Regions from separate parts of the Streptomyces sp. NPDC048255 genome, predicted to be linked through region 1. Evidence: riboswitches for the same ligand, from Rfam matches in the RefSeq annotation. Region 1 holds a riboswitch; each other region holds the start of a gene.

The links. Region 1 has a riboswitch for cobalamin ahead of metE (5-methyltetrahydropteroyltriglutamate--homocysteine S-methyltransferase). Riboswitches for the same ligand answer to the same signal wherever they lie in the genome.
Region 2: linked by a shared signal. The riboswitch ahead of AB0D94_RS06320 (energy-coupling factor ABC transporter permease) and the one ahead of metE (5-methyltetrahydropteroyltriglutamate--homocysteine S-methyltransferase) in region 1 are both predicted to bind cobalamin.
Region 3: linked by a shared signal. The riboswitch ahead of AB0D94_RS15765 (ribonucleoside-diphosphate reductase subunit alpha) and the one ahead of metE (5-methyltetrahydropteroyltriglutamate--homocysteine S-methyltransferase) in region 1 are both predicted to bind cobalamin.
Region 4: linked by a shared signal. The riboswitch ahead of AB0D94_RS30605 (acyl-CoA thioesterase) and the one ahead of metE (5-methyltetrahydropteroyltriglutamate--homocysteine S-methyltransferase) in region 1 are both predicted to bind cobalamin.

What each region holds. Positions count from the first base shown of each region.
Region 1 covers NZ_JBEZMA010000010.1:72,609-76,885, reverse strand. Annotated here, with positions in the region: gene aceB (malate synthase A) at 1-713, shown strand, start outside; gene AB0D94_RS11500 (3-hydroxybutyryl-CoA dehydrogenase) at 710-1,594, shown strand; cobalamin riboswitch at 1,792-1,945, shown strand; gene metE (5-methyltetrahydropteroyltriglutamate--homocysteine S-methyltransferase) at 2,138-4,277, shown strand, end outside.
Region 2 covers NZ_JBEZMA010000004.1:209,054-213,330, reverse strand. Annotated here, with positions in the region: gene cbiQ (cobalt ECF transporter T component CbiQ) at 1-143, opposite strand, end outside; gene AB0D94_RS06325 (energy-coupling factor ABC transporter substrate-binding protein) at 147-515, opposite strand; gene AB0D94_RS06320 (energy-coupling factor ABC transporter permease) at 512-1,222, opposite strand; cobalamin riboswitch at 1,251-1,446, opposite strand; gene AB0D94_RS06315 (methylglyoxal synthase) at 1,577-2,494, shown strand; gene AB0D94_RS06310 (flavodoxin family protein) at 2,557-3,270, shown strand; gene AB0D94_RS06305 (BTAD domain-containing putative transcriptional regulator) at 3,278-4,277, opposite strand, start outside.
Region 3 covers NZ_JBEZMA010000016.1:65,841-70,117, forward strand. Annotated here, with positions in the region: gene AB0D94_RS15765 (ribonucleoside-diphosphate reductase subunit alpha) at 1-2,184, opposite strand, end outside; cobalamin riboswitch at 2,321-2,480, opposite strand; gene AB0D94_RS15770 (GNAT family N-acetyltransferase) at 2,497-3,000, opposite strand; gene AB0D94_RS15775 (Uma2 family endonuclease) at 3,079-3,663, shown strand; gene AB0D94_RS15780 (YbdD/YjiX family protein) at 3,725-3,922, opposite strand; gene AB0D94_RS15785 (carbon starvation CstA family protein) at 3,919-4,277, opposite strand, start outside.
Region 4 covers NZ_JBEZMA010000056.1:6,205-10,481, reverse strand. Annotated here, with positions in the region: gene AB0D94_RS30610 (teichoic acid biosynthesis protein C) at 209-1,186, shown strand; cobalamin riboswitch at 1,324-1,545, shown strand; gene AB0D94_RS30605 (acyl-CoA thioesterase) at 1,613-2,056, shown strand; gene AB0D94_RS30600 (ABC transporter substrate-binding protein) at 2,367-3,356, shown strand; gene AB0D94_RS30595 (iron ABC transporter permease) at 3,362-4,277, shown strand, end outside.

The DNA of each region.
Region 1 (4,277 bases):
CCGACCGGGCCGAGGTCACCATGACCGCCCCGTTCATGCGGGCGTACACCGAACTCCTCGTGCGCACCTGCCACAAGCGCGGCGCCCACGCCATCGGCGGCATGGCCGCGCACGTCCCCGGCCGGGACGCGGAAGCCGACGCCGCGGCCCTCGCCGAGGTCCGCCTCGACAAGGAGCGGGAGGCCGAGGACGGCTTCGACGGCTCCTGGGTCGCCCACCCCGGCCTGGTCCCCGTCTGCCGCGCGGTCTTCGACCAGGTGCTGGGAGAGCGGCCCGACCAGCGCGACCGGGCCCGCGAGGACGTCGAGGTCACCGCCGCCGAGCTGCTGTCCGTACGCCGGATCGGCGCGCCCCCGTCGCAGGACGGCGTCCGCTCCGACATCGCCGTGGCCCTGCGCTACTTCGACGCCTGGCTGCGCGGCAGCGGCGCCGTGGCCCTGTACGGCCTGATGGAGGACGCCGCCACCGCCGAGATCGCCCGCGTGCAGATCTGGCAGTGGCTGCGCCACGGCCACGTGGACCGGCCCACCGTCACCGCACTCCTCGACGCCGAATGCGCCGCCCTGGCGGCCGGGGACCCGGGCGCCCTGGTCACCGAGGCCCGGGAGGTCTTCACGGACACCGCGCTGGCCGCCCAACTGCCCGCCTTCTTCACCCCCGAGGCCTACACGCGCCACCTCGTCCGCCGCGCCGCCGTGCGGGTGAACGCGTGAGCGCCCCCGCGCGGCCGGCCCGCATCCAGCGCGTCGGGGTCGTCGGCGGCGGCCAGATGGGCGCGGGCATCGCAGAGGTCTGCGCCCGCGCCGGACTCGACACGGTCGTCGCCGAGGCGGACGCCACCGCCGCCCGGGCCGCCCGGGAGCGGGTCGCGGTCTCCCTGGAACGCGCCGTCCAGCGGGGCAAGCTCGACCGGCTCTCCGCCGAGGACGCGCTGACGCGGCTCGTCTTCACCGGCGACCTGGAGGACCTCGCCGACCGGCAGCTGGTCATCGAGGCCGTCACCGAGGACCCCGAGGCGAAGACCGAGGTCTTCACCCGCCTCGACAAGACCGTGGAGGATCCGGAGGCGATCCTCGCCACCAACACCTCCGCCATCCCGGTCATGCGGCTCGCCATGGCCACCGGCCGCGCCGACCGGGTGGTGGGCCTGCACTTCTTCAACCCGGTCCCCGTCCTGCCGCTGGTGGAGGTCGTCTCCTCCCTGCACACCTCCGCGGACACGCTCGCCGCCGTCGAAGCCTTCGCCCGTGACGCCCTGGGCAAGACCACGGTCCGCTCCCAGGACCGGGCCGGCTTCGTCGTCAACGCGCTGCTGGTGCCCTACCTCCTCTCGGCCATCCGCATGGCCGAATCGGGATTCGCCGGCCCGGCCGACGTCGACGCCGGGATGGAACTGGGCTGCGCCCACCCGATGGGTCCGCTCAAACTCGCCGACCTGATCGGCCTGGACACCGTCGCGGCGATCGCCGAATCGCTGTACGAGGAGTTCAAGGAACCTCTGTACGCCCCGCCCCCGCTGCTCCAGCGGATGGTGCAGGCAGGGCTGCTGGGCCGCAAGAGCGGCCGCGGGTTCCACACGTACGGCCGGGGCTGAGGGGCCCGGCACGTCTCCGGGCGGAGGGTGCGCCGGAGACGCGGCACGGCGTGGGTGCGGCGAGTGGTGTCGCCGCACCCACGCCGCGTCTCATTTCACCGTCCGATATGTGGACCGCGGTGTTCATTCCCCGGCGGGCCGACCTAGTGTGGCCCACGCAGCTGGTTCGCCCCCGTCCGCCAGGCGGGAAGCGTCGCAAGAGGGAACCCGGTGGGAATCCGGGACTGCCCCGCAGCGGTGAGCGGGAACGACCGCCGTCATACGCACTGGGACCGGAACCGGTCCTGGGAAGCGACGGCCAGTAGGAGCCCGCCGGGAGACCGGCAGGCGCGCCCGCGAGTCCGAAGACCTGCCCGTTGCCCGCGCGCGAACGAACGCGCGCGGTTTCCCGGTGACCTCGTGGGCGGGTCGGCGTGCACCTCGGGCGGATCTCCGTCGCGCAGTCCTTACCGCGCGACCCCGGAGGTCGGCCCGTTCCGGCACCCCTTCGCACCCTCGGCCCGTCACCGGGTCCATGGAGACACGCTCGCGAAGGAGAGTTCCGTGACCACCGAGTCCGCAGCCGCGGCAGTACAGGCCACTGTGTACGGCTACCCCCGCCAGGGACAGAACCGCGAACTGAAGAAGGCCGTCGAGGGCTACTGGAAGGGCCGCGTCACCGCCGAAGCCCTCCAGGACACCGCCCGCGACCTGCGCCGCGCCAACTGGAAGCAGCTCGCCGACGCCGGCCTCCACGAACTGCCCACCGGGGACTTCTCGTACTACGACCACGTCCTGGACACCACCGTCATGGTCGGCGCGATTCCCGCCCGGCACCGCGCCGCCGTCGAAACGGACGCCCTGGACGGCTACTTCGCGATGGCACGCGGCACCCAGGACGTCGCGCCGCTGGAGATGACCAAGTGGTTCGACACGAACTACCACTACCTCGTCCCCGAACTGGGCCCCGACACCGCCTTCACGGCCGACTCCGCCCGGCAGGTCGCCGAACTGAAGGAAGCCCTCGCCCTCGGCCACACACCCCGCCCCGTCCTGGTCGGACCGGTCACCTACCTGCTGCTCGCCAAGCCCGCCCCCGGCGTCGCCGAGGACTTCGTCCCGCTGACCCTGCTCGACCGGCTGCTGCCCGTCTACGCACAGGTGCTCGCCGAGCTGCGCGCCGCCGGCGCCGACTGGGTCCAGCTCGACGAGCCCGCCCTCGTACAGGACCGCACCCCGGCCGAACTGGGCGCCGCCGCCCGGGCCTACCGCGACCTCGGCGGCCTCACCGACCGGCCCAGGCTGCTGGTCGCCTCCTACTTCGACCGGCTCGGCGAGGCCTTGCCCGTCCTGGCGAAGGCACCCGTGGAAGGCCTCGCCCTCGACTTCACCGACGCCGCGGCCGCCAACCTCCGCGACCTCGCGGCGGTCGGCGGACTGCCGGGCAAGCGCCTGGTCGCGGGCGTGGTCAACGGCCGCAACATCTGGATCAACGACCACCAGAAGTCCCTGACCACCCTCGGCACCCTCCTCGGCCTCGCCGACCGCGTCGACGTCGCCGCCTCCTGCTCCCTCCTGCACGTCCCGCTGGACGCCACCGCCGAACGGGACATCGACCCGCAGATCCGCCGCTGGCTCGCCTTCGCCCGCCAGAAGACCACCGAGATCACCACCCTGGCCCGCGGCCTGGCCCAGGGCACCGGGGCGATCGCCGCCGAACTCGCCGCCAACCAGGCGGACCTCGCCTCCCGCGCCACCTCCCCGATCACCCACGACCCGGCCGTACGGGCCCGCACCGCCGCGATCACCGAGGCCGACGGCCGCCGCTCCCGGCCCTACACCGAGCGTTCCGCCGCCCAGCGCGCCCACCTGCGCCTGCCGCTGCTGCCCACCACCACCATCGGCTCCTTCCCGCAGACGGACGAACTGCGGGTGGCCCGTGCAGACCTACGCGCAGGCCGCATCGACACCGCCGGGTACGAGGAGCGCATCAAGACCGAGATCCGCGAGGTCATCGCCTTCCAGGAGCAGACCGGTGTCGACGTCCTCGTGCACGGCGAGCCCGAACGCAACGACATGGTCCAGTACTTCGCCGAACAGCTCACCGGCTACCTCGCCACCCAGCACGGCTGGGTCCAGTCCTACGGCACCCGCTACGTCCGCCCGCCGGTCCTCGCCGGGGACATCTCCCGCCCCGAGCCGATGACCGTGCGCTGGACGGCGTACGCCCAGGAGCAGACCGCCAAGCCGGTCAAGGGCATGCTGACCGGCCCGGTCACCATGCTCGCCTGGTCCTTCGTACGCGACGACCAGCCCCTCGGGGAGACCGCCCGGCAGGTCGGGCTCGCCCTGCGCGACGAGGTCGTCGACCTCGAAGCGGCCGGGACCTCCGTCATCCAGGTAGACGAACCCGCGCTGCGCGAAACCCTGCCGCTGCGGGCCGACGGCCACGCCGACTACCTCGCCTGGGCCACCGAGTCCTTCCGCCTCACCACCAGCGGAGTCCGCCCGGACACCCAGATCCACACCCACATGTGCTACGCCGAGTTCGGAGACATCCTCCAGGCCATCGACGACCTCGACGCCGATGTCATCAGCCTGGAGGCCGCCCGCTCCCACATGCGGGTCGCCGACGAGCTGGCCGCCGCCCGCTACCCCCGCGAGGTCGGCCCCGGCGTGTGGGACATCCACTCCCCGCGCGTCC
Region 2 (4,277 bases), on a different contig from region 1:
GTGGCGGCGGCGACCAGCGGCCCGCCGGGCCAGGGCGGCAGGCACACCGCCGTGACGGTCAGCCCGATCCCCAGCAGGGCCTTCTCCAGGGGATGGCGGTGACGCCAGCGGCTGCTGTGCGCCGCCACGTCGATCGGCAGCACCGCCTACGACTCCGCGGCGGTGCCCGCCGTACCCGCCGGAGCGGCGGCGGCCGGGGCTGCCGTGGCCGCCGCGGCGGCAGCGGCCTGGCGGCGGCCCTTGCGGACTCCGAAGTAGTACGCGAGCACGCCCGCGCCGAGCGCCGCCTGGAGGGCGAACAGCGCCGACTCGATCTCGCCGGAGGGGGGCTCGTAGAGCGGTGTGAACCACGGCTCGTAGTCCGGCTTCAGCTCGGTGATCGCCGCTTCCGCCTGCGCGTCCGCACCCGTGAACGGCTCCTCCTTGCCCTCGCCGAGCCCCAGCGCGAGCGGGAGCACGGCCAGCGCCGCCACCAGGAGCAGCAGCAGGGTGTTGATCTTCGCGTTCCTGGTCATCGGGCCACCGCTTCCTGGTCGGTCTCCTGCTTCGCCTTGCCCCCGGTCAGCTTGGCGACGCCGAGGCGCACCATGTCGGACTTGCTGGACTGCATCAGCAGCCGTACGACGAGGACGGTCAGCAGCCCCTCGCTCACGGCGAGCGGGATCTGGGTGACCGCGAAGATGCCCGCGAACTTCTCCAGGGAGCCCACGAAGCCGCTGCTCGCGTCCGGGAAGGCCATCGCCAGCTGGACGGAGGTCACGCAGTAGGTCACCAGGTCGGCGAAGAAGGCGCCGAAGAAGACGGTCACCATCAGCGGCAGGTCGAACTTCCGCAGGAGCCGGTAGACGCCGTAGCCCGCCCAGGGCCCGGCGATCGCCATCGAGAAGACGTTGGCGCCGAGGGTGGTGAGCCCGCCGTGCGCCAGCAGCAGCGCCTGGAAGAGCAGGGTGATGGTGCCGAGCACCGCCATGATCGGCGGCCGGAACAGGATGGCCCCGAGCCCCGTACCGGTGGGGTGCGAGCAACTGCCCGTCACCGAAGGGATCTTCAGGGCGGACAGGACGAAAGTGAACGCTCCGGACGCGCCGAGGAGCAGGGTGCTCTCCGGGTTGGCCTTCACCTCGCGGGTGAGGGCGCGCACGCCGTGCACGACAAAGGGAGCGGACGCGGCGCCCCAGGCGACCGCGTGCAAGGGGGGCAGAAACCCCTCGGCAATATGCATGAGTAGGGAGACCTCTCCAGCACCTCGTGGATGGACAACGCGCCCCGGCCGGTCTCCTGGCTCACGGGTACTGATGCCCGGACTCCGCCTTCCCGGGGCCGTGCGGTCTCCCGCGCGGGCCCAGTGGCTTCCCGCAGGAGTGGAGCCGGACTTCCCGATCACAGTGGCGAGGGCCGCACCGGTTTCACACCGGTTTCCCGAACACCAAGGCCCGCTGACCCTAGTCGGCCGCGCGGACGGGTACCAACCCACCCTCGGAACCGCCGGCGGAGCTCGGATTCCGCTTGCGCTCACTGTGCGTGTTCGACCCGCTACCATATGCACCAACAACCGCACCTGACGAGGGAGTTCCGCATGTCCGTGACCGCCGAGGACTGGCTGCCCCGCATCGCCGCGCTGTTCCGCGCGTACGACCTGGACGGCGACGGCCAGCTCGGCCGCGAGGACCTGATCGCCTACGCCGGACGGCTGGCCGAGCAGCTCACCGAGCCCGGGGACACCCGCCGCCGGGCCGCGCTGTACGACGTGTACGCGGAACTGTGGACCCAGCTCCAGGCCGCCGCCGACACCGACCGGGGCGGCCGCATCAGCGAGCAGGAGTTCGTCGCGGCAGCCGCCCGTGACGCCTTCGACGGGGACGCCTCCTTCCGCGCCTCCACCCTGCGCGCCCTCGACGCGCTCGCGGACGCCCTCGACCGGGACGGCGACGGCCGCATCGACCGGGAGGAGTACGAGCGGATCTTCGGCGCGACGGGTCTGTCCGGCGCCACGGACGCCCTGGCCTTCGACAGCGTCGACGCCGACGGCGACGGGTCCGTCAGCCGCGAGGAACTGCGCGCCGCAGCCGTGTACCTCTTCCCGCTGGCCGACCCCAGCTGGCTGAGCGGCGGGGGCGCCCGCCCCGACCGCCCGCGCGGCATCGCCCTGGTCGCCCACGACTCCCGCAAGGCCGACCTGCTGGCCTGGACGGAGCGCCGGGCCGCCGACCTCAAGCCGCACCGCCTCTACGGCACCGGTACCACCGGCACCCTGATCAACCGTCTGATCGGTCTGGACGTCACCCCGCTGCGCAGCGGCCCGCTCGGCGGCGACCAGCAGATCGGGGCCCTCGTCACCCAGGGTGAGATCGACATGCTGGTCTTCTTCTTCGACCCGCTCGCCTCGCACCCGCACGGGGACGACGTCCGCGCGCTGATCCGCCTCGTGGCGCTGGCCGACGTCCGGCTCGCGCTGAACGCGGCGAGTGCGGACGCGATGATCGAAAGCCTCTAGGGAGTGCCACGGGCGGGCGCGGTCGGCTGGCGTCCGCGCCCCACGCTGCGCAGGCTGAGGGGGTGGCTGCCGACTACGACTACTCCGACCTGACCGCCGTCTACGTGAACTGCACGCTCAAGCGCTCGCCCGAGACCAGCAACACCGAAGGTCTGATCGACAAGAGCCGGGCGGTCATGGAGGCGGCCGGTGCCCGGACCTCCCTGATCCGCGCCGTCGACCACGACATCGCGACGGGCGTCTGGCCGGACATGACCGAGCACGGCTGGGAGAGCGACCAGTGGCCGGTCCTCTACAGCCAGATCATGGACGCCGAGATCCTGGTGCTCTGCGGCCCCATCTGGCTCGGCGACAACAGCTCGGTGATGAAGCAGGTCGTCGAACGCCTCTACGCCTGCTCCTCGATCCTGAACGAGCAGGGCCAGTACGCCTACTACGGCCGCGTGGGCGGCGCTCTGATCACCGGCAACGAGGACGGCGTCAAGCACTGCGCCATGAACGTGCTCTACAGCCTCCAGCACCTGGGCTACGCGATCCCGCCGCAGGCCGACGCGGGCTGGATCGGCGAGGCCGGGCCCGGCCCCTCCTACCTGGACCCGGGCTCGGGCGGCCCCGAGAACGACTTCACCAACCGGAACACCGCCTTCATGTCGTGGAACCTGATGCACCTGGCCGCCCTGCTCAAACGCTCCGGCGGCATCCCGGCGCACGGCAACCAGCGCTCGCTGTGGGACGCGGGCTGCCGCTTCGACTTCCCCAACCCCGAGCACCGCTGAAGCCCCGTTACACCGGCACCTCCGCCAGCGTCGACTCCAGCCGCGCCAGCAGCGGCCGTGCGTCCATCCGGCGGCAGCTCGCGAGGGCCTCCTCCAGTACGGCCCGGGCCCCGGCCGCGTCGCCCGAGGCCAGCAGGGCGCGCGCCAGCGGCTCCACCGCCAGGGCCCGCACCAGGCTCTGCCCCGAGCGGCGGCCCAGCTCGTCCGCCGCCCGCAGCTGACGCAGGGCCTCGGCCGCCTCCCCCCGGTCCAGGGCGATCCGGCCGAGCCCGATGCGGGCCGCGCTCTGCCCGGCCAGGTCGCCGCTGCCCCGGGTGTGGGCCAGGACCTCCCGGAAGCCCGCCTCGGCCTCGTCCAGCCGGCCGAGGGTCCGCTGGGCGTCGGCGACCCAGCGGAGCATGCACATCCGGGGCCAGGCCGCGCCGCCCAGCTCCGCCACCGCCAGGGCCTCGCGCAGCACCGGCAGGGCGTGCCCGCCCTCGCCGCGGGCGAGCAGCACCTGGCCGATGCCGCGCAGCGCGTGGGCCTGGCCGTAGCGGTCGCCCGCCGCCTCGAACACCACCGCGATCCGCCGGCACCGCCGCATCGCCTCGTCGAGCCGGCCCTGGATCCGGTCCAGGTAGGAGAGCAGCCAGCCCGCGTACGCCGCCCCGTGCGCGTCGCCGAGCTCCTCGAACAGCGCCTCCCCGGCCGTCAGTACGGCCCGGGCCGGCCCCCACTCCTCGCGGCAGGTCCGGTGCCGGCCCAGCCCGACCAGCATCACCGCCTCCCCGGTGCGGTCCCCGGCGGCCCGCGCGGCGGCCAGCCCGAGCTCCTGGACCGTCTGCCAGCCGGCCAGGTCGCTGCGCAGGTCGAAGAGGTACTCCCCGGCCGCCGCGAGCTCCCAGCAGGCGTATGGGTCCACCCGCGCGGCCTGCCGTACGGTCGCCACCAGCGCCTCCCGCTCCGCCCCCAGCCAGCGCACCGGCTCGGCCCGCGGCCCCGCGAGCACCGCCGGGTCCGGTACG
Region 3 (4,277 bases), on a different contig from region 1:
GCCGATGGTGGGCGTCTCCAGGAACAGGTTCAGCGACTGGGACTGGTCGAGGAACGGGGTACGGGCCGCCGCCATGTCGATCAGACCGCGCTGCGGGATCTCCCACGCCGTCCGGTACAGCTCGCGGACCTCGGCCGGGATCCAGCCGAAGCCCTGGACCGAGCCGCTGGACTCGCGCAGCGCCTCGCGGGTCTGGGCGTCCCACACGCCGAGCTGCTTCAGCTCCTCCACCAGGTAGCCGTTGACCTGGAGGAACTCACCGCTGAGCGTCTCGCGCTTGAAGAGGTTGGAGACCTGCGGCTCGATGCACTCGTACACGCCCGCGATCGAGGCGATCGTCGCCGTCGGGGCGATGGCCAGCAGCAGGGAGTTGCGCATGCCGGTCTTCGCGACCCGGGCGCGCAGCGCGTCCCAGCGCTCCGGCCAGTTCAGCTCGACGTCGTAGTGGTCCGGGTGCAGGACGCCGCGGGCGGTGCGGGTCTGCTCCCAGGCCGGGAGCGGGCCGCTGCGCTCGGCGAGGTCGCAGGAGGCCTCGTACGCGGCCAGCATGATGCGCTCGGAGAGCTTGGCGGACAGGGCCTTCGCCTCGGGGGAGTCGAAGGGCAGCTTCAGCTTGAAGAAGACGTCCTGGAGGCCCATCGCGCCCAGGCCCACCGGGCGCCAGCGGGCGTTGGAGCGGCCTGCCTGCTCGGTCGGGTAGAAGTTGATGTCCACCACGCGGTCGAGGAAGGTCACCGCGGTGCGGACGGTCTCGTCGATCCGCTCCCAGTCGATCCCGCCGTCGACCACGAACGCGCCGAGGTTGACCGAGCCGAGGTTGCAGACGGCCGTCTCGCCGTCGTTGGTGACCTCGATGATCTCGGTGCACAGGTTCGACGAGTGGACGACGGTGCCCGGCTCGGCGGTCTGGTTCGCCGTGCGGTTGGAGGCGTCCTTGAAGGTCATCCAGCCCTGGCCGGTCTGCGCGAGGGTGCGCATCATCCGGCCGTACAGGTCGCGGGCGGGCATGGTCTTGCGGGCCAGGCCGGCCGCCTCGGCCTTGCGGTAGGCGGCGTCGAACTCATCGCCCCACAGGTCGACGAGCTCGGGCACGTCGGCCGGGGAGAACAGCGACCAGTCGGCGTCGGCGTTCACGCGGCGCATGAACTCGTCCGGCACCCAGTGGGCGAGGTTCAGGTTGTGCGTACGGCGCTGGTCCTCACCGGTGTTGTCGCGCAGCTCCAGGAACTCCTCGATGTCCGCGTGCCAGGTCTCCAGGTAGACGGCGGCGGCACCCTTGCGGCGGCCGCCCTGGTTCACGGCGGCGACGGAGGCGTCGAGGGTCTTCAGGAACGGCACGATGCCGTTGGAGTGGCCGTTGGTGCCGCGGATCAGCGAACCGCGGGCGCGGATGCGGGAGTACGACAGGCCGATGCCGCCGGCGTGCTTGGAGAGGCGGGCGACCTGGTGGTAGCGGTCGTAGATCGAGTCGAGCTCGTCCAGCGGGGAGTCCAGCAGGTAGCAGGAGGACATCTGCGGGTGCCGGGTGCCGGAGTTGAAGAGCGTGGGGGAGGACGGCAGGTAGTCGAGGCGGCTCATCAGCCGGTACAGCGAGGCCACTTCCTCGACGGCCTGGACGCTCTCGTCCGCGGCGAGGCCGCAGGCCACGCGCAGCATGAAGTACTGCGGGGTCTCGATGACCTGACGGGTGATGGGGTGGCGCAGCAGGTAGCGGCTGTGCAGGGTGCGCAGGCCGAAGAAGCCGAAGCGGTCGTCGGCGCCCTCGGCGAGGGTGTGCTCGACCAGCGCGTCCAGGCGGGGGGCGTGGGTCTTCACGAACTCGGCCGTGCGGTCGGCGATGAGCCCCTCGCGGTGGCCGACGGCGACGGAGGCGGAGAAGGACGTGGAGCCCTGGCCCGCGGCCTCGTCACGGACGGCCAGCGTCAGCAGCCGGGCGGCGAGCCGGGAGTAGGCCGGGTCCTCGGAGATCAGACCGGCGGCGGCCTCGGTGGCGAGCCCGCGCAGCTCGGCATCGTCGGCGGCGGAGCTGCGGCCGCGCAGCGCGGAGGCCGCGACCCGGCCGGGGTCGGTGTCGGGGAGGTCCGCCGTCAGCTCGGTGAGGGTACGCAGCAGCGTGGCCCCCGGGCCCTCGGTGTTGTCGCCAGAAATGGACTCGGCGCGCGGTGCGGAAGGCGCGATGGTCACGGCGGGAGCTCTCCCTCGCTCGGCCGGCCGTCGGCGGGGCGCGAGCGGGCGCATGCGGGCGTGGCAGAAACGCGTACACCGCATGGCGTCCACCAGCCCAACCGCGAGGCCCGGACGTGTCGGCACCCGGTTCGGTCGAGCCGGGCGCGCTGTCGGCAGGTCCTCGGACTTGCATGTGCACCAATGGGTGTACTTCATACCGTTGCGGGACAGTTCCGGATTCGCACCGGATTCCCCTGCGGCGACAGCAGGCATGAGCATACATGTGGGGGCGGACCGTTGCGGTAGCCCCCACATCTTGTGTCGGCGTGGCTACAGGCTGAGGCGGTAGGTGAGCAGTGTCAGGCCCGGGACGGGTGCCCAGTCCCGCTCGGGAGTCCGTACGAATCCCAGCCGCTCGTACAGCCGCCGGGCGCTGATCATGCCGCTCTGGGTGGAGAGCACCAGGTGCGTGACGCCCTCCAGCTCCCCCGCGCGGGCCACGCAGGCGCGCACCAGCGCCTCGCCCGCGCCGCGCCCGCGCGCCGCGCGGGAGACGGCCAGCATCCGGAACTCGGCCTCGCCGGGCCCGGCGATGTCGGCCAGCGGGCTCCCGGGCGGGGCGAAGGTCACACCGCCGAGCACGCGTTCCCCGTCCTCCTCGTCGACGGCGACGAGCACCTCCCCGTCGGCGGCGCGGGCGGCGACATCGCGCAGCACGTCCGCGTAGAACGCCTCGTCGGCCCCGAGGAGCCCGTCGCCCAGGTAGGCCCGCGCGGTGATCTCGCCCAGCTGTTCGTACTCGGTGGGCAGTGCGGCCCTGATGACGATGTCCATGCGGTCGAGTGTGCAGGACGGCTGTCGGTGCCCGGCGCTATCGTCGGAGGCAGCACCGTCGAGGAAGGCGAGCGAGGCGTGACCGTGATGACCGACCGGCCCCACATGACCATCGAAGAGTTCGAGCACCTGGCCCGCATAGCGGCCCGCGAGGGGGAAGGGCTGCGACTGGAATTCATCGGTGGGGTGCTGAGGAGCAAGGCCATGCCAGACGGGGACCACGGGCGGATCATTCTGTGGCTGACGCGGATCTGCATGCAGCACCACCCGGAGTTCTGGCTGCACCCAGGGCAGGGGATCAAGGCGGAAGGGTACCGGGAGGGCCGCGCCATTCCGGACGGGGTTCTGGCGCACGAGGACGCGTTCGTGGGGCAGGGCGACTGGGTGGACCCGAGCCCGATCCTGATGGCCGTCGAGGTGACGTCGTGGGACTCCGACACCGAGCGGCGCGACCGGATCGAGAAGCCGCGCGCTTATGCGCAGACCGGTATCCCCGTGTACCTGCTCATCGACCGGCTCAAGTGCCAGGTTCTCGTTTACAGCGACCCGGGTGGCGACCGCTACGAGACTGTGCGCACCGTCCCCTTCGGCAAGGAAGTCAAGCTTCCCGACCCCGTCGGCATCACGCTCCAGACCGAGGTCCTCAAGGACTGGGTGCGCTGACCGTCCAGGCCGAAGGCCCCGCCGGACCATCCGGCGGGGCCTTCGTATGTAAGGCATGGGCTCAGCAGCAGCGGAAGCCCTCGCGGGGGTCCGCCTCGCGGGAGTCCGTACGGGCGCGTTCGAATTCCCGGCGGCTCGGGACCGCCGCGGCCGGGTCGTGGGAGCGGGCGTGGGCCACGTACCGGTCGTACGCCGCCTCGCCGGAGAACTCCCGCAGGTAGAACCAGGCCTTGGCCAGGGCCCCGCGCAGGCCGCTCATGAGGACACCGGCTCCTTCACGGCGCCGCCGCCCGAGTCGAGCCCGGCCGCCGCGAGCTCGGCGCGCTCCTCGGGGGTCGGGATCAGCCCGGCCGGGGCGATGATCTTCGACTCGGTCCACGGAACCTCGGAGAGCTTCACGGACTCCGGGCTGCTGATGGCCTTGAAGCAGGTCCGGGCCGCGTCCAGCAGGACGATGATGATCAGGACCGCGAACAGCACCGACAGCACGCCGTCCACCGTGGCGTTGGTGACCACGGTGTGCATCTCGCCCATGTTCTTCGCGGGCGGCAGGACCTTGTCGGCGTCGATGCCGGCCTGGTACTTGTCGCGCTGCGCGAAGAAGCCGACCTTCA
Region 4 (4,277 bases), on a different contig from region 1:
AGGTCGGCCGAGACCGGGGCGCCCTGCCTGGCGTTCCACATCGGCGGCTCTCGCACCGCCGGCCCCCGCCGTCCCAGGGGCCACCCTGCTGCCTCCCATCGAGATCAACCGGACACCCAACTGCCCACCGGACCCGACATGTCACACCACCCCTGTGATGGATAGCATCACGTGTCCCTGCCCTCCACCCATGCCTCGGAGTCCCCCCATGAACCACATCCCTGGCCTCCCCCTCTCCCGCCGCGGCCTCATACGCACCGGTGTTGGCGCCTCGCTCGCCGCTCTCGGGCTCGCCGCCGGCGCGCAGACCGCTTCGGCTGATGTGACCGCGACCAAGCGGTTCGACCTCGCGCAGCCGTCGCACGACCTGTTCCGGTCCAAGGACACGCACGGTGCGCGGGTCCAGCAGAGCTTCGCCTTCGACTGGGTGAACAAGTTCCTGTTCGTGGCAACCAAGCGGAGTGGAAGCGCCGAGTCCGATGGTGACCTGTGCATCAACAAGATGGACTTCGACGGGAACTACATCTCGTACATGCACCTCAACGGCTTCGGCCACGGCGTCGCCTTCGCCGCGCTGCCGAGCGGTTCCGACACCGAGCTGTGGATCGAGTGCGACGCGAACAGCAAGGGGTACGGCACCGCGCTCGCCCCCATCCGTTTCACCGCCGACACCACCCTGAGCTCGCCGGCTGCCTCGGCCGCCTACCAGCCGATCTCCGGGGCCACCGAGTACACCTGCTCCGTCGACCCGGTCTACCAGCGCATGATCGTGCGCTACCACACCAGCGCCGGCAAGCGCATCGCCGTGTATCCCCTCTCCGCCTTCGAGACGCGCAGCTTCGGCTCGCCTCTGGTCGACTTCAAGCAGCCGACGATCTCCGGCACTCCGCAGGGCTACACGCTCTACGGCTCGTATATGTACTACCTGACGGGTGACGCGTACCCCGGCGACGGCACCCCCACCGGCGACGGCAACTCCTACGTCACCAGTATCGACATCAACACGGGCACCGTGGCGCAGGGCCCCGTCCTTACCAAGGCCGGCTCCACCCTCCACCACCGCGAGCCCGAGGGCCTGGCGATCTACCGCACCGACGCCGGCGAGGCCCGCCTCTTCATCGGCTTCGCCACCGGCGTGGAGGGCGACCGGCGCTCCAGCATCTTCTACAAGAACGCGCTGATCTGAGCCATGTCCTCCCGGCGGCCGGGCGGCGGACCGGCTGAACCTCGACCGGGTCGGGTCCCGGCCGCGTAGGCAGCAGGGGTGTTCCGTCCGGTCAGCAGGCCGGGCCGGGGAGGGACTTGGCATCGTGCCGTCACGGGTAGGCTGTGGGTACAGCTGGTTCGCCCCTGCCACCAGGCAGGACGCGTCGTAAGAGGGAACCCGGTGAGATTCCGGGACTGCCCCGCAGCGGTGAGTGGGAACGACCGCCGTCATAGAGCACTGGACCCGAACGGGTCCGGGAAGCGACGGCCAGTAGGTGTCAGCCCGGTCGGGCGACGTGCCCGCGAGTCCGAAGACCTGCCGCTGTCCGCATGCCGACTCGTCATGCGGTGGTCCCGAAGAACACCCTCCGGGACCCTCTGGCGCGACTCGCGAAGGAGAGTTGACGTGGCCGACCAGACCGCCATCACGGTGAGGTGCGTTTCCAAGGGCCCGGGCGAGTCCCGGGTCACGCTCGCCCACATCATGAGCGAGCACGACACCAACCTCTACGGCACCATCCACGGCGGCGTGGTGATGAAGCTCATCGACGACGCGGCCGCCGCAGCTGCGGGGCGGCACGCCGGCGGTCCCGCCGTCACCGTGGCCGTGGACCGGATGTCCTTCCTGGCGCCGGTGCGCGCCGGTGACCTGCTCAGCGTCGACGCCGAACTGGAACGGGCCGGCCGAACCTCGATGACCGTCACCGTCAGTGTGCGGGCCGAGCGATGGAACGCCTCGGGACCCACGACCGAGGTGGCCACCGCCCAGCTCACCTTCGTCGCGATAGACGCCGACGGCAGGCCGCGCCCCGTCCCGGCTCTCGACGCCTTGGACCCGGCCACCGCGTAGGCGAGTTGGCTCCGACGCCAGCCAGCAGTCTTCCGGCCCGCCCCTAGTGCTGTGGCCGGAGTTCGCCGTGCTGTCCCGTCGGCCGTAGCGCGATCCGCGGCGCGCGACGCTGCGCGCCCCTGTGAGCCCTTCCCGTTCCAGTCGCCTTATTGCGAGAGTTCCGCAGTTGCCCCTAGCGTGCATCAGCGGTCGCGGGATGGCGGGCGGGACTGGACGGATTCCTACGGGCCCTGGCCGCACGCCCTCACTCGGTCCGTCTGCCGACGAGGCGCGAGGACCTTCCGATCCACCTGCGTTGAGAGGAACTCCCATGCTCCGCAACCACCCGAAGTCCGTCCTGTCCGCACTCGCTGTGGCCCTGTTGATATCCGGCTGCGGAGGAGGCACTACATCCACGGCCGGCCCCTCTGCGGGTGCTCCCGCCAAGGGGTTTCCGATCACAGTGAACAACTGCGGCATCACCACGACCTATCAGCGTCCGCCGCAGCGCGCCGTCTCGCTGAACCAGCACGCGACCGAGGTCATGCTCTCGCTCGGCCTGGAGAAGTCGATGGTGGGCACGGGCTATCTCGACGACAAGATCCTCCCCGAGTACCAGGCCGCCTACGACGGCGTAAAGGTCCTCTCCAAGGAGTACCCCTCCTTCGAGGCGCTCCTGGAGGCCGAGCCCGACTTCGTCTACGGCGGGTGGACCTCCACGTTCGACGAGAAGGAGGGACGCAGCCGGGCCGCCTTCACCAAGGCCGGGATCAATACCCACCTCAACAGCGAGGAGTGCCCGACGGGTCCGGTGAACGTGGCCTCCATGGACGAGGAGATCCGCACCCTCGGCAAGATCTTCGGTGTGCCCGAGCGGGCCGAGGAACGGCTGACGACACTGCACGCCACCCTCGACAAGGTGGAGACCGGGCTCGCCGGTGTCACCCCGGTCAAGCTCTTCGTGTACGACAGCGGGGACAAGACGGCCTTCACCGCGGGCGGCAAGGGCATCGGCAATGAGATGATCCGGCGGGCCGGCGGGGTGAACCTCTTCTCCGACCTGGACAAGGCCTTCGGCGACGTCTCGTTCGAGCAGGTGGCGCAGCGTGCCCCCGAGGCCGTCGTCATCTACGACTACGGCGACCAGTCCGTCGAGGACAAGAAGAAGTTCCTGCTCGCCCACCCGGCGCTGCAGGACGTGCCCGCGATCAAGAACCAGAGGTTCGCGGTCCTGCCGCTGTCCTCCACGGTGCTCGGCGTCCGGATGCCGTCTGCCGTCGAGTCGCTGGCGAAGCAGCTCCACCCGGGCCGCGTCCAGTGACGGTTGTGAAGGCCCCGGCGGCCGAGGGGGCCGGCCTCCGCGAGGAGGGCCGGCCCGTCCCCGCGCGGCGCCCCGGGCTCCCGTACGGCCTGGTGCTGACCTTTCTGGGCCTGCTGGTGGCCTGCGCGGCCACGGCCGGGATCGCGGCGGGATCGATCAGCGTGCCGGCCGACCAGGTGTGGAACATCCTGCTGCACCGCGTGCACCCGGCCCTCGCGGAGCCGACGTGGACCCCGGTGCGCGAGACGATCGTCGTGGACGTCCGGCTGCCACGGGTGCTGCTGGCCGGTGTGGTGGGCGCAGGTCTGTCGGTGGCCGGGATGGCGTTGCAGGCGCTGGTCCGCAATCCGCTGGCTGACCCGATGCTGCTGGGTGTCTCGTCCGGTGCGTCGGTCGGCGCGGTGCTCGTCCTGGTCCTGAACCTGACAATGTTCGGGCTGTTCACGCTGCCGGTGGCGGCGTTCTGCGGCGCCTTGGCGGCCTTGGTCGCCGTCTACTTCCTGGCCCGCTCCGGCGGGAGGATGACGACGGTACGGCTGGTCCTGGCCGGGGTGGCCATGGCCGAAGTGCTGTCGGCGCTGGCCAGCTTCCTGATCGTCACCTCGAACGATCCGCACAAGACGCAGTCCGCGCTGCGCTGGATGCTCGGCGGACTGGCCGGGACCACCTGGACGACGGTGTGGGTCCCCGTCGGTGCGGTCCTGCTCGGTACGGCCGTCCTCCTGGGCGTCTGCCGTCCGCTCAACCTCCTGCTCGCCGGGGAGGAGGCCGCCTCGGCCCTCGGTCTGGACGTCCACCGGTTCCGCGGCGCCCTGTTCACGCTGGTGGCCCTGATGATCGGCACGATCGTCGCGGTCAGCGGGCAGATCGGGTTCGTCGGGCTGATCATGCCGCACGTGGTGCGGCTGCTCGTCGGGGCCG